DNA from 2 places in the Pseudomonas sp. GW821-FHT05H12 genome. Region 1 is predicted to be linked to the other one. Evidence: predicted binding sites of a transcription regulator. Region 1 holds the regulator's gene; the other holds the start of a gene.
The links. The regulator sigma-54, encoded in region 1, starts transcription at its own class of promoters, with help from an activator protein. The targets are predictions, from matches to a motif close to ANTGGCATNNANNTTGCTNT.

Region 1 (7,724 bases):
CGGCAAGCCAGAGGGCGCGTTGGGCAAGGCCATCGATGAGCAATTGGGTGGTTTTGACAGCTTCAAGGAAGCCTTCACCAAGGCCGCCCTAACCCGTTTCGGCAGCGGCTGGGCGTGGCTGAGCGTCACCCCGCAAAAGACGTTGGTGGTGGAAAGCAGCGGTAACCAGGACAGCCCGTTGATGAGTGGCAACACGCCGATCCTGGGTCTCGACGTCTGGGAGCACGCCTATTACCTGCTCTACCAGAACCGCCGCCCCGAATATATCAACGCCTTCTACAGCGTCATCAACTGGCCGGAAGTCGCCGCACGCTACCAGGCCGCGTTGGCCTGATATTCATCCAATAACAAGATCTAAGGCCGACTATGGGCACTGAAACACTGGCGATCAGCAGCGGGCGAATGTTTCGTTATGCGTTTGGCTCGCTGCTGCTGTTGGCAGGTACTGCATTGCTGGTGGCTCACGGGCTGGCCTGGCTGGATCTCGAACCGCGCATTCTGCGGGCACTGCAGGGCGGGGCGATTTGCGCGCTCGGCACTGCATTGGGTGCGGTGCCGGTGTTGGTGATTCGCCGGATGCCCGTCGCGCTCAGCGATACCTTGTTGGGTTTTGGCGCGGGTGTGATGCTCGCTGCCACAGCGTTTTCGCTGATCGTGCCGGGTATTACCGCAGCTGAAAGCCTGGGGCTTTCGCCTTGGGGCGCCAGTGGCTTGATCAGTTTCGGCATCATGCTGGGCGCCTTCGGGTTGTACCTGGTCGACCGCAAGGTCTCCGGCGCAAGCCCGGAAATGCTGGTGGGCACACCGGATAACCCTGTGATTCCCCCGCGCATCTGGCTATTCGTGTTTGCAATCATTGCCCACAACATCCCGGAAGGCATGGCTGTTGGTGTCTCGGCGGGCGGTGGTATGCCGGATGCGGACAGCCTGGCCATGGGCATAGCCCTGCAGGATGTGCCCGAAGGTCTGGTGATTGCGTTGGTATTGGCTGGGGCAGGGATGTCGCGGGTCAAGGCGTTCTTGATCGGCGCGGCGTCAGGTTTGGTGGAGCCGGTATTTGCCGTGCTTTGCGCCTGGCTGGTCAGTCTGGCCGAGGTGCTGTTACCGCTTGGGTTGGCGTTGGCGGCGGGTGCGATGCTGTTGGTCGTGACTCACGAGGTCATCCCGGAGTCGCGGCGCAATGGTCACGAAAAACTCGCCAGCCTTGGCCTATGCATCGGCTTTTGCTTGATGATGGTGATGGACACGGCCCTGGGATAAACCGCTTTCCGTAGGAGCCCGGCTTGCCGGCGATGGCGTCCTCAAGTCCAACACCTGACTCAAAGGCCTCATCGCCGGCAACCCGGACTCCTACAAAGGGATGGGGCTATTCGCCTTCGTCGAAGAAGTTATTGATCAGCGCCACCAGCGCGGCCATGGCTTCGTCTTCCTGCTCGCCTTCTGTCTTCAAGTGAATCCTGGTGCCTTTGCCAGCCGCCAACATCATCATGGCCATGATGCTCTTGCCATCGACCATGGACTCCGGCGTGCGCCCGGCGCGGATCTGGCAAGGAAACTGCCCGGCCACGCCGACGAATTTGGCTGAGGCGCGGGCGTGCAGGCCCAGCTTGTTGATGATTTCAATTTCCAGAGCGGGCATCGCGCAGGTGTTCCTTTCAGCTAAGGTCGCGGTGGCGGACCTGGACGTTCTTGAGGGTTTGTTGCAGCACCTGGCCCAGGCGCTCAGTCAGGTAGACAGAGCGGTGGTGACCACCGGTGCAGCCAATGGCAATGGTGACATACGCGCGATTGCTCGCGGCAAAGCGGGGTAGCCATTTGAGCAGGTAGCTGGAGATATCCTGGAACATCTCTTCAACATCCGGCTGCGCGGCCAGGTATTCGGCTACCGGCAAGTCCAGCCCGGACTGTTCGCGCAGTTCCGGCTTCCAGTAGGGGTTGGGCAGGCAGCGCACGTCGAACACCAGGTCAGCGTCTACTGGCATGCCGCGCTTGAAGCCAAACGACTCCACGAGAAACGCAGTACCCGGTTCAGGCTGGTTGAGCAGGCGCAATTTGAGTGCGTCACGCAGCTGGTACAGGTTGAGGCTGGTGGTGTTTATCTTGAGGTCGGCAAGGTCAATGATCGGGCCCAGCAGCTTGGTTTCATCCTCGATGGCTTCTGCCAGGGAACGATGGGGGCTGCTGAGGGGGTGACGTCGGCGGGTCTCGGAAAAACGCTTGAGCAGGGTCTCTTCGTCGGCGTCCAGGTACAGCACATCACAATGAATATGCTTGGCCCGCACTTCTTCGAGCAATAGTGGGAAGCGCTCAAGGTGGCTGGGCAGGTTGCGAGCATCGATCGAAACGGCAACCAGCGGCTGGGCCAGTTCGGTGTGGATCAGCGCGCGTTCCGCCAATTCCGGCAGCAGGCCGGCCGGCAGGTTGTCGATGCAATAGAAGCCGTTGTCCTCAAGAACATTGAGGGCGGTACTTTTACCCGAGCCGGAGCGGCCGCTGACGATGATCAAACGCATGATTACTGCCCGTTCTGTTCATCCAGGACAACCTGATAGAGCGCCTCGTTGCTGCTGGCGCTGCGCAGTTTGTCGCGTACTTCCTTGCGGTCGAGCATGCTGGCGATCTGCCGAAGCAGTTCCAGGTGCGCATCGGTGGCGGCTTGCGGGACCAGCAGGACAAACAGCAGGTCGACCGGAGCGCCGTCGATGGCGTCGAAATCGATGGGGGCATCCAGGTGGAGCAGGGCGCTCACCGGGGATTCACAGCCTTGCAGGCGGCAGTGGGGAATGGCGATGCCGTTGCCAAAACCGGTAGAACCGAGTTTTTCACGGGCGATAAGCGCCTCATACACAGCTTGCGTATCCAGCTCGGGCACTTCGCGGCCGATCAGGTTGGCAATTTGTTCGAGGGCGCGCTTTTTACTGCCGCCCGGCACGTTCACGAGGGAACGGCCGGGGGTCAGGATGGTTTCAAGTCGGATCATGGGGGGAGAGTTAACGACCTGTACCTTGCATCAGGTGCAGATTCTTTTCCTTATGCTTTATGAGTTGGCGGTCCAGCTTGTCGTAGAGCGAGTCGATCGCCGCGTACATGTCTTCATGCTCCGCATTGGCGACGAGCTTTGCATTCGGTACGTGCAGGGTGGCCTCGATTTTCTGCTTGAGCTTATCGACCTCCATGATGACCTGCACGTTGGTGATCTTGTCAAAATGCCCTGCCAGCTTGTTCAGCTTGCTCTCGGTGTATTCACGCAGGGGTTTGGTGACTTCCAGCTGGTGTCCACTGATGTTGACTTGCATACAGCTTCTCCTTCGTTGCCAGTGCATAAAGCGGCAGGCCGGGGTGCCTGCCACTGGAACGCTGTGGCCCGCCCGTCACATCAAACGCTTACGCTCGCTGGAAGGCGCGATCCCAAGGGATTCGCGGTACTTGGCGACGGTTCGACGGGCGACCTGAATGCCTTGTGCCTCCAGTAAACCAGCGATCTTACTGTCACTCAATGGCTTTTTCTGATTTTCCGCGGCAACCAGTTTTTTGATGATCGCGCGAATCGCCGTGGACGAGCATTCACCGCCTTCGGAGGTGCTGACGTGGCTGGAGAAAAAGTATTTCAGCTCATAAATACCCCGTGGGGTATGCATGAATTTCTGCGTGGTCACCCGGGAAATCGTCGATTCATGCATGCCCACCGCTTCTGCAATATCGTGCAGCACGAGGGGCTTCATCGCCTCGTCACCGTATTCCAGGAAGCCGCGCTGGTGCTCGACGATCTGGGTGGCAACCTTCATCAGGGTTTCGTTGCGGCTTTGCAGGCTCTTGATGAACCAGCGTGCTTCCTGCAGCTGGTTGCGCATGAAGGTGTTGTCGGCGCTGGTGTCGGCGCGGCGTACAAAACCGGCGTACTGCGGGTTGACGCGCAGGCGTGGCACCGATTCCTGGTTGAGCTCCACCAGCCAGCGCTCGTTGTCCTTGCGCACAATCACATCAGGGACGACGTATTCGGCTTCGCTGGACTCGATTTGCGAACCTGGGCGCGGGTTGAGGCTCTGCACCAGCTCGATGACCTGGCGCAGGTCGTCTTCCTTGAGCTTCATACGACGCATCAGCTGGCTATAGTCGCGGCTGCCCAGCAGGTCGATGTAGTCATTGACCAGGCGTTGGGCTTCGGCGAGCCAGGGCGTCTTGGCTGGAAGCTGGCGCAGTTGCAGCAGCAGGCACTCGCTGAGGGTGCGGGCGCCGATGCCTGCTGGCTCGAATTGCTGGATGCGGTGCAGGACGGCTTCGATTTCGTCCAGTTCAATGTCCAGTTCCGGATCGAAGGCTTCAAGAATCTCTTCAAGCGTCTCGTCTAGATAACCCTGGTTATTGATGCAGTCGATCAGGGTCACGGCGATCAGGCGATCGGTGTCGGACATCGGCGCCAGGTTCAGTTGCCACAGCAGATGGCTCTGCAGGCTCTCGCCGGCGGACGTTCGGGTGGTGAAATCCCACTCGTCATCATCATTGCTCGGCAGGCTACTGGCGCTGGTCTGGTAGACGTCTTCCCAGGCCGTGTCCACGGGAAGTTCGTTGGGAATGCGTTCGTTCCATTCGCCGTCCTCCAGGTTGTCCACCGTCGGGGCGGTTTCCTGATAGGAGGGTTCCTGCACGTCGGAATTGGGTTTTTGCTCGATGTTGTCGGCCAGCGGGTCTGCATTATCGAAGTCGTCGCCTTCTTCCTGGCGTTCGAGCATCGGATTGGACTCCAGGGCCTCCTGGATTTCCTGTTGCAGGTCCAGTGTGGACAATTGGAGCAGGCGGATGGCCTGTTGCAGCTGCGGTGTCATCGTCAGCTGCTGGCCCATTCTCAGGACTAGCGATGGTTTCATGGCAGGGGCTTAACACCTTATTCGCCGGCGCAATGCGCCATCCACGACAGGGCGCGTGAGCGCCAAACATAAGCAAATTATATGCCTGATATCGGGGGCTTTGCCTAGAGCGCGGTAACAATAAAAAGCCGGAGGTTTCTATTGACTCCCGCGCGTCTCGGCAAACGGCCTGACACCACGGTGTTTACAGGCGGAACTCGTGACCCAGGTACACTTCCTTGACCAGTTCGTTGGCCAGGATGGTGGCGGAATCGCCTTCGGCGATCAGCTGGCCATCGTTGACGATATAAGCGGTTTCACAGATATCGAGGGTTTCACGAACGTTGTGGTCAGTGATCAGTACACCGATGCCCTTGGCCTTGAGGTGGTGGATGATCTGCTTGATGTCGCCCACCGAAATCGGGTCGACGCCAGCAAAGGGTTCGTCCAGCAGGATGAACTTCGGTGCGGTGGCCAATGCGCGGGCAATTTCCACGCGACGACGCTCACCACCGGACAAGCTCATGCCCAGGTTGTCACGGATATGGTTGATGTGGAATTCCTGCAGCAGGCTTTCCAGTTCCTTGCGGCGGCCATCGCGGTCGAGCTCCTTGCGGGTCTCAAGGATCGCCATGATGTTGTCCGAAACCGACAATTTGCGGAAGATCGACGCTTCCTGGGGTAGATAGCCGATACCGGCACGAGCACGACCGTGCATCGGCTGGTGGCTGACGTCCAGGTCGTCGATCAGAACGCGACCCTGATCCGCCTGGACCAGGCCGACAATCATGTAAAAACAGGTGGTCTTGCCGGCACCGTTGGGGCCGAGCAGGCCGACGATCTGGCCGCTGTCGATCGACAGGCTGACGTCGCGCACGACCTGACGGCTTTTGTAGGCCTTGGCCAGATGCTGGGCTTTCAGGGTTGCCATTACTCGGCCTTCTTCTTCGGCTGGATAACCATGTCGATACGCGGACGAGGTGCGGTGACCTTGTTGCCATTGGCGCGACCGGCGTTGGCGACCTGTTTCACAGTGTCATAGGTGATTTTTTCACCTTCCGTGGTGTTGCCGTCGGTGCTGACAACCTTGGCCTGGTCAATCAGGACAATGCGGTTCTGCTGGGCGTGATACTGGATGGTCTTGCCGTAGCCCTTCATCGGAGCGGTATCGGCAGGCGCCTGCTTCTGCTCGAAATAGGCCAGGTTGCCCACCGACGTCACGACGTCGATGTCGCCCGCCTTGGTGCGGGTCAGTGTCACGGTATTCCCGGTGATTTTCATCGACCCCTGGGTAATGATCACGCCACCGGTGTAGGTCGCGACACCTTGCTTGTCATCCAGCTGCGCATCGTCAGCCTGGATGTGGATCGGTTGCTGGCTATCGTTCGGCAGAGCCCAGGCGCTCACGCTTCCCAGTGCTGCGCCCAGACCGAGCAAAATAGGGAGAGTTTTAACGAGCCTCATACTGTCCTCTTACGTTCGATAGCAGGTGTATCCTGCTTTCTTTCAAATACGCTTTCATTCCCTTGCCAGTCGATACACCGCCAGCGCCGTCGATTCTAACGTCTTGCTCGGTCTGCGCATATTGCTTCTGCGGGAATACGGTCATGCGACTGCTGGTAATCACGGTGTCGCGGTTCTTGTCGTCGGTGCGCGCAACGCGCACCGAGTCGATCAGTTCCACCTGGGTGCCGTCCGGGTTGACCTCGCCACGCTTGCTGGTGACGTGCCACGGAAACTCGGTGCCGCGGTAGATGTTCATGTCCGGATTGGTGAGCAGGGTCACTTCAGTGGCCTTCAAGTGCTCGACCTTGTCCGATGTCATCTCGTACTGCACCTTGCCATCTGGCAGGAACTGCACGCTTTTGGCATTGATGGCGTAATAGTCGATAGCGCCGTCGTCAACCTGCGCGACAGGCTTGTCGAGGAAGCGCTCCGGGCTGATATTCCAGTAGCCCACCGCCAGGAATAGCGCGGCGATGACCCCGAATAGCAGGAAGTTGCGAATCTTTTTGCTCAGCATAAAACGCTCTATAAGTAGGCGGCGTGGGCGGATTCAAAGTTGCCCTGGGCACGCAGTATCAATTCGCAGAACTCACGTGCGGCACCTTCGCCGCCACGGGCCGTGGTGATGCCATGGGCGTGTTCGCGAACAAATGCCGCCGCGTTGGCGACAGCCATGCCCAAGCCTACCCGGCGAATCACCGGCAGGTCAGGCAGGTCGTCACCGAGGTAGGCGACCTGCTCATAGCTTAGGTTGAGTTGGCCAAGAAGCTCGTCCAGAACCACCAGTTTATCCTCACGGCCTTGATACAGGTGAGGAATCCCCAGGTTTTGTGCGCGCCGTTCCACTACCGGGGTCTTGCGGCCGCTGATAATGGCTGTTTGTACGCCCGAAGCCATCAGCATCTTGATGCCCTGGCCGTCCAGCGTGTTGAACGTCTTGAATTCGCTGCCGTCTTCGAGGAAGTAAAGGCGGCCATCGGTCAGCACGCCGTCAACGTCGAAGATCGCCAGCTTGATGTTTTTACCGCGTTGCAACAGGTCGCCAGTCATTTACATCACTCCCGCACGCAACAAGTCGTGCATGTTCAGGGCGCCGATAGGGCGGTCATCGTCATTGACCACCACCAGCGCGCCGATCTTGTGGTCTTCCATGATCTTCAAGGCTTCAGCCGCCAGCATTTCCGGGCGCGCGGTCTTGCCGTGAGGGGTCATGACGGCATCAATGGTTGCGGTGTGGATATCAATGGTGCGATCCAGGGTGCGGCGCAGGTCGCCGTCGGTGAATACCCCGGCCAAGCGGCCATCGGCTTCCAGGATGACGGTCATGCCCAGGCCCTTGCGGGTCATTTCCATCAGCGCGTCCTTCAGTAGCGT
Region 2 (7,724 bases), on a different contig from region 1:
GGCCACGGCAATGGACGGGTGGGTGTCGTTGAGCTGGATCGCGGCGTGCTCGCCCAGGCTCAGCACCGAACCGTGCATATTTTTGTGGCGGCGCAGCAGGTCTTGCAGGGAGGCGGCGACGAAGAAGTACTCCTGGCGCAGGCGCAGTTCCTGCCCTGCTTCGGTGCTGTCGGCCGGGTAAAGCACCCGGGAGATGCTTTCGGCGCGGGCCACTTCGGCGACGGCGCCCAGGTGGTCACCGGCGTTGAAGCGCTCCAGGTGCAGGTCTTCCACGGCACGGGCACGCCACAGGCGCAAGGTGTTGACGCTGGCGCCGCGCCAACCGACCACCGGGGTGTCGTAGGCAACGGCGCGCACGGTCTCGTTGGGCGTCCACACCTGGATCATCTTGCCCGAGGCGTCGGCCTTGGTCTCGACACTGCCGCCAAAGCCGATCGGGTAGATCACCTCGGCCCGCTCGAACTCCCACGGGTTGCCGAAATCCAGCCAGCGCTCGGTCTGCTCCTGTTGCCAGCCATCGACAATCGCCTGGCGGAACAAACCATGCTCATAGCGAATGCCATAGCCGTGGCCGGCAATGCCCAGGGTCGACATGCTTTCCATGAAGCACGCCGCCAGGCGGCCAAGGCCACCGTTGCCAAGCGCCGCGTCGGGCTCCAGCAAGCGGATGCGCTCCAGGTCCACGCCCAGCTCGGACAGGGCGTCGCGCGCGATTTCCAGCACACCCAGGTTGCTCAGGCTGTCATAGAGCAGGCGGCCGATAAGAAATTCCAGGGAAAGGTAATAAACCCGCTTCTGCCCTTTACGGTAGATATGCCGCGTGTGGTTCATCCAGTGGTCGACCATCTGGTCGCGCGCGGCCAGGGCAATGGCTTCGAACCAGTCGTGGTCGAAGGCGTGATCCGGGTCCTTGCCCACCGCGTAGGTGAGTTTGGTCAAGACGGCATCGCGAAATGCGGCTACCTCTGCTTCTCGTGCAAGCGGTTCCTGAGACATCGGTGCGACCTCGGGCGAGATAGAAGGAGTGGCTAGAGCCTAGTCGGTCTGACAGACGGTAGACGCTCTGGTTCGGCACTTTTTTAACGCATTTACCTTTGGGGTTTTAGATGCAGGGCTCGTGCCCGATCACCGTTCGCGCCGCCTTGCAGCGGAAATCCGCAAAATATTGTTCAAAAAACCACCAATCCCGGTATGATCGCGCGCCCGGATAACGCCCCACCTTGGAACCCTGATGAAGCCTCAACTGATCGCCGCCGCGGAACTCGACCGTCTCGAGACTTGGCAGAAATACTCCGCCCACATGTGTGGGGGCTGCGTGTCCAGCTGCTGCACGCTGCCGGTGGAAGTGAAGATCAAAGACCTGATCCGCATTGGCATCGTCGATGAGTTCGAGCGTGGCGACCCGCCGAAGAACATCGCCAAGCGTTTGCAGAAGGAAGGCATCGTCGAGCGTTTCAATTCCAAGTCCGAGATCTTTACCCTGCAGCGCATGAGCAACAACGATTGCCTGTACCTGGATCGTAAGACGCGCTTCTGCACTATTTATGACAAGCGCCCGGACACGTGCCGCAACCACCCGAAAATCGGGCCACGCCCGGGGTATTGCGCGTACAAGCCGAAAGAAGTGGTGCGCGAGACCAATTTGCGCACACTCGATAAATTCTGATCCAACGTCTTTGGCGACTGTGCGGCCCCCATCGCAGGCAAGCCAGCTCCCACACTTGGAATGCATTCCCCTGTGGGAGCGGGCTTGCCCGCGATGAGGCCGGTACAAACAACACACTCATCACAGGCATAAAAAAACGCCCCCGGCCTTTCGACCGGGGGCGTTTTTCATTCAGCCTGAGTTAACTCAGTTCTTGGCTTTCTTGGCAGCGCGGGTACGCTCGCCTTCGTCCAGGATCTTCTTACGCAGGCGGATCGACTTAGGTGTCACTTCGCACAGCTCGTCGTCCTGGATGAATTCCAGAGCCTGTTCCAGGGTGAAGCGAACAGGTGGAACCAGGGCGATGGTTTCGTCTTTACCCGAAGCACGCATGTTGTCGAGCTTCTTGCCTTTGGTTGGGTTGACGCCCATGTCGTTGTCACGGCTGTTCAGACCAACGATCTGACCGTTGTAGATCTCTTGACCGTGTTCAACGAACAGCTTGCCACGCGCCTGGAGGGTTTCCAGGGAGTAGGTCAGTGCCTTGCCGGTTTCTACCGATACCAGAACACCGTTCTGACGGCCGGACATGTCGCCGGACTTCATGGTGTCGTAGCGATCGAAGATCGAGGTCAGGATGCCAGCACCGTTGGTCAGGGTCAGGAACTGGTTACGGAAACCGATCAGACCACGAGCAGGGATGTTGTATTCCAGACGTACACGGCCTTTGCCATCCGGCACCATGTTGGTCAGGTCGCCTTTACGCAGACCCATTTCTTCCATCACCTTGCCCTGGGATTCTTCCGGGGTGTCGATGGTGACGTTTTCGAACGGTTCCTGCTTCACGCCGTCAACCTGACGGATGATCACTTCCGGACGACCAACGCCCATTTCGAAGCCTTCGCGACGCATGGTTTCGATCAGTACCGAGAGGTGCAGCTCACCACGGCCGGAAACCTTGAACTTGTCAGCCGAGTCGCCTTCTTCAACGCGCAGAGCAACGTTGTACAGCAGCTCTTTGTCCAGACGCTCCTTGATGTTACGGGAGGTCACGAACTTGCCTTCTTTACCGCAGAAAGGCGAGTCGTTTACCTGGAAGGTCATGGAAACGGTTGGCTCGTCAACGGTCAGAGGCTTCATCGCCTCGACGGTGTCCGGGTGGCACAGGGTGTCGGAGATGAACAGCGAGTCCATACCGCTGATGCACACGATGTCGCCGGCAGCGGCTTCTTCAACGTCTACACGGTGCAGACCGTGGTGACCCATCAGCTTCAGGATACGACCGTTGCGCTTCTTGCCGTCGGCGCCGATAGCGACAACCGGGGTGTTCGGCTTGACGCGACCACGAGCGATACGGCCAACGCCGATAACACCCAGGAAGCTGTTGTAGTCCAGAGCGGAGATCTGCATCTGGAACGCGCCGTCACGGTCAACAGCCGGTGCTGGTACGTTGTCGACGATCGACTGGTACAGCGGGGTCATGTCTTCAGCCATGTCGGTGTGGTCCAGACCGGCAATACCGTTCAGGGCCGAGGCGTAGACGACTTTGAAGTCCAGCTGTTCTTCGGTGGCACCCAGGTTGTCGAACAGGTCGAAGATCTGGTCCAGAACCCAGTCCGGACGCGCGCCTGGACGGTCAACCTTGTTGATGCACACGATCGGACGCAGGCCGGCTTCGAACGCCTTCTTGGTCACAAAACGGGTTTGCGGCATAGGGCCGTCCTGGGCATCAACCAGCAGCAGAACGGAGTCAACCATCGACATTACGCGTTCTACTTCGCCGCCGAAGTCGGCGTGGCCCGGGGTGTCCACGATGTTGATGTGGTAGCCGTTCCAGTTGATGGCGGTGTTTTTTGCCAGGATGGTAATACCGCGCTCTTTTTCCTGGTCGTTGGAGTCCATCACGCGCTCGTCGTTGAGCTCGTTGCGCTCCAGGGTGCCGGATTGACGCAGGAGTTTGTCTACCAGGGTGGTTTTACCATGGTCAACGTGAGCAATGATGGCGATGTTACGTAGATTTTCGATCACTTGTGTATCTCGATCAGAGGATTCGGTGTGCTGACAGGTCGTGGCAGCGATTAACAGTAGAGTCAGGCCTTGCCGTTACAGCTTGACGGCAGAGTCGGGGGGCCGGTGACGCAGGCCACAGGCAAACAGCCCCGGGCTCTTAGCTCGGTCGATAAACGCGCACATTGGCATGCCCCTCACTGAGCAAATGGTGGGCATGCAGGCGACTCATCACGCCTTTGTCGCAATACAGCAGGTACTGACGGCTGTTATCCAGTTCCTTGAAACGCGCGTTCAGTGCGTAGAACGGCAGCGTTTGCACGTCGATGCCAGCGATTTCCAGTGGCTCATCTTCAGCGGCATCCGGGTGACGGATGTCGATGACGATCTGGCCGGCCAGGGCTTCGCTGACTTCTTCGATCTTCACATCCTGGCCCAACTCGTCGATCACGCGATCGATCGGGACCAGCTTGGCGTTCTCGAGCGCACGCTCCAGGATCGCCATGTCGAATTCTTTCTCTTCATGCTCCACACGGTAACGCTTGGCATGGGTCTTGGGGTTCACCGAAATGACCCCGCAGTACTCAGGCATGTGCTTGGCAAAGTCGGCGGTGCCGATTTCTTCTGCCAGGTCGATGATGTCCTGCTTGTGGCTGGCGATCAGCGGGCGCAATACCAGCTTCTCGGTGACGCAATCGATGATCGACAGGTTGGGCAGCGTCTGGCTGGACACCTGGGAGATCGCTTCACCGGTCACCAGCGCATCAATGTGCAGGCGGTCGGCAATGCTCGACGCCGCGCGCAACATCATACGCTTCAATACTACGCCCATATGACCGTTATCGACTTTACCGAGAATTTCTCCCAGCACTTCCTCGAACGGTACGCTCACAAATAGCACGCGTTGGGAGCTGCCGTATTTCTTCCAGATAAAGTGCGCAACTTCCATCACGCCCAATTCGTGTGCACGCCCGCCCAGATTAAAGAAGCAGAAGTGGCTCATCAGGCCACGGCGCATGATCTGGTAGGCCGCCACCGTGGAATCGAAACCGCCGGACATGAGGACCAGGGTCTGTTCCAGGGCGCCCAGCGGGTAGCCGCCGATGCTGTTGTGCTGGCTGTGGATCACAAACAACCGTTGGTCGCGAATTTCGATACGGACTTCGATTTCCGGTGTTTTCAGCGAGATTCCTGCCGCGCCGCACTCGCGACGCAGCTTGCTGCCGACGTATTTCTCGACGTCCATGGAGCTGAACGGGTGCTTGCCGGCACGCTTGCAGCGCACCGAAAAGATCTTGCCGGTCAGCGAATCGCCGTAGTGCTGCTTGCACTTCTCGGTGATGTCGTCGAAGTCGCCCAGCGGGTACTCATCCACCTGCAGGAAATGCGCGATGCCCGGCATGCAGCTCAGGCGCTCGGTCATGTCCTTCAAGGCTTTGGCGTCGGTGATGCGGGTTTCCAGCTCGAGGTTGTCCCACACGCCGTTCACCACCACAGCCGGGTCCAGGTCTCGGAGCACGGCACGGATGTTCTTGGCCAATTGACGGATGAAACGCGTCCGTACCGGTCGGCTCTTGATGGTGATCTCGGGGAAGACTTTAACGATTAATTTCATGGAAACAGCGCGCGCCGGGCCTGCTGAAAAAGGGGGGCGCGGATTATAGCGGAAATCGCTCAAGGTTTAACCAGTTAATATGCACAACACGCTTCGCGCACCAAAACGGGTCATTTACGAGAATTAACGCTACATTGCAGTGCGTTATTTTTTCCGTTTCAGCGGATTGCACCGTTATAGGGGCCATTTTGAGGCAAAAAGGCCATGTTGGCGCACTGGCATGCAATTTGCTCTCTTGTGAGGCAGGTTGCCTTGGCGGAGTATCCGCGCCGGCATCACCCACATTCTAAGGGCTAACTCCACTACCCCAGCCCGAAGCCACCCGGAGGACACCATGTCGAAGTCGGTTCAACTCATCAAAGATCATGACGTTAAATGGATTGATCTGCGCTTCACGGACACCAAAGGTACTCAGCACCACGTGACCATGCCGGCTCGCGACGCGCTGGATGATGCTTTCTTCGAAGAAGGCAAAATGTTCGACGGTTCCTCCATCGCTGGCTGGAAAGGCATTGAAGCTTCCGACATGATCCTGATGCCGGACGACAGCACTGCCGTTCTCGACCCGTTCACCGAAGACCCAACCCTGATCATCGTCTGCGACGTGATCGAGCCTTCGACCATGCAAGGCTACGACCGCGACCCACGTGCGATCGCCAAGCGTGCCGAGGAATACCTGAAGTCGACCGGTATTGGCGACACCGTATTCGTAGGCCCAGAGCCAGAATTCTTCATCTTTGATTCGGTCAAGTTCAAGTCCGACATCTCCGGTTCCATGTTCAAGATCTTCTCCGAGCAAGGTTCGTGGATGTCCGACCAGGACGTGGAAGGCGGCAACAAAGGCCACCGTCCAGGTATCAAAGGTGGCTACTTCCCAGTTCCGCCGTTCGACCACGACCACGAAATCCGTACCTCCATGTGCAACGCCATGGAAGAAATGGGCCTGGTCATCGAAGTTCACCACCACGAAGTGGCGACTGCCGGCCAGAACGAAATCGGCGTGAAGTTCAACACCCTGGTTGCCAAGGCTGACGAAGTTCAGACCCTGAAGTACTGCGTACACAACGTGGCTGATGCCTACGGCCGTACCGCTACCTTCATGCCTAAGCCTCTGTACGGCGATAACGGTTCGGGTATGCACGTTCACCTGTCCATCGCCAAAGAAGGCAAGAACACCTTCGCTGGCGAAGGTTATGCCGGCCTGTCCGACACCGCCCTGTACTTCATCGGCGGTATCATCAAGCACGGTAAGGCCCTGAACGGCTTCACCAACCCGTCGACCAACTCCTACAAGCGTCTGGTCCCAGGTTTCGAAGCGCCGGTAATGTTGGCCTACTCGGCTCGCAACCGTTCCGCCTCGATCCGTATTCCTTACGTGTCCAGCCCTCGCGCTCGCCGTATCGAAGCCCGCTTCCCGGATCCAGCAGCCAACCCATACCTGGCCTTCGCTGCCCTGGTAATGGCGGGCCTGGACGGTATCCAGAACAAGATCCACCCTGGCGATGCCGCCGACAAAAACTTGTACGACCTGCCGCCTGAAGAGGCCAAAGAGATCCCACAAGTGTGCGGCAGCCTGAAAGAAGCCCTGGAAGAGCTGGACAAGGGCCGTGCGTTCCTGACCAAAGGCGGCGTATTCAGCGACGACTTCATCGATGCCTACATCGAGCTGAAAAGCGAAGAAGAAATCAAAGTACGCACCTTCGTACACCCACTGGAATACGAGCTGTACTACAGCTGCTAATCCAGTAGCGCTACTTGACGTAGCGTGACAAGAAAGGCCTCCTTCGGGAGGTCTTTTTTTTGCCCAGGCTTTTTGAACACTATAAAAGAGGGCTGACGCCCTCCCATCAGGAGATCACCGTTGAAACGTCGACTCTTAGTTGCCCTGTTATTCGCGAGCGCCAGTGCCCAGGCTGCGCCGCCTACGCTGGAACCCCTGCTCAACAGCATCGCCGAACGCCTGCAGATCGCCGAACAGGTCGCCCTGAGCAAATGGGACAGCCACAAGCCTGTGGAGGACAAGACGCGCGAACAAGAGGTGATCGCCAGCGTTGCCGCCCAAGCGCCCGGCTACAAACTGAGCCCTGCTGCTGCCGAGCAATTCTTTTCGGCGCAGATCGAGGCCAACAAACTGGTGCAATACACCCTGCTGTCCGACTGGCAGTTCCAGGGCAAGGCGCCCGACGACCCACGCCCGGACCTGGTGAAGCAGATTCGCCCCCGCCTCGACGAATTGCAGAAACGCCTGCTCCAGCAACTGGCGGACTTCACCCCGCAACGCACCGACCCTCAGTGCCCGCAGTGGTTGGCACAGGCCGTCCACGAGCCGCTGAACGAGCCGATGCAACAACTGGCGATGATCCGCGCCACTGCCGAGCTGTGCATCCACAAAGGCTAGAACCTGCAAACCCCATCAAAATGTGGGAGCTGGCTTGCCTGCGATAGCGTCGGTACATT

Region 2: the regulator sigma-54 is predicted to act here: its motif matches at 5,482-5,501, upstream of glnA (glutamate--ammonia ligase).

What each region holds. Positions count from the first base shown of each region.
Region 1 covers NZ_JBWKRS010000005.1:228,724-236,447, forward strand. Annotated here, with positions in the region: gene AC07SU_RS06775 (superoxide dismutase) at 1-334, shown strand, start outside; gene AC07SU_RS06780 (ZIP family metal transporter) at 367-1,260, shown strand; gene AC07SU_RS06785 (HPr family phosphocarrier protein) at 1,367-1,639, opposite strand; gene rapZ (RNase adapter RapZ) at 1,656-2,513, opposite strand; gene ptsN (PTS IIA-like nitrogen regulatory protein PtsN) at 2,516-2,980, opposite strand; gene hpf (ribosome hibernation-promoting factor, HPF/YfiA family) at 2,991-3,296, opposite strand; gene AC07SU_RS06805 (RNA polymerase factor sigma-54) at 3,372-4,865, opposite strand; gene lptB (LPS export ABC transporter ATP-binding protein) at 5,050-5,775, opposite strand; gene lptA (lipopolysaccharide transport periplasmic protein LptA) at 5,775-6,308, opposite strand; gene lptC (LPS export ABC transporter periplasmic protein LptC) at 6,295-6,867, opposite strand; gene AC07SU_RS06825 (KdsC family phosphatase) at 6,876-7,400, opposite strand; gene AC07SU_RS06830 (KpsF/GutQ family sugar-phosphate isomerase) at 7,401-7,724, opposite strand, start outside.
Region 2 covers NZ_JBWKRS010000002.1:278,625-286,348, reverse strand. Annotated here, with positions in the region: gene AC07SU_RS03010 (glycogen/starch/alpha-glucan phosphorylase) at 1-996, opposite strand, end outside; gene AC07SU_RS03005 (YkgJ family cysteine cluster protein) at 1,232-1,666, shown strand; gene typA (translational GTPase TypA) at 1,853-3,673, opposite strand; gene thiI (tRNA uracil 4-sulfurtransferase ThiI) at 3,813-5,267, opposite strand; gene glnA (glutamate--ammonia ligase) at 5,602-7,008, shown strand; gene AC07SU_RS02985 (chorismate mutase) at 7,129-7,665, shown strand.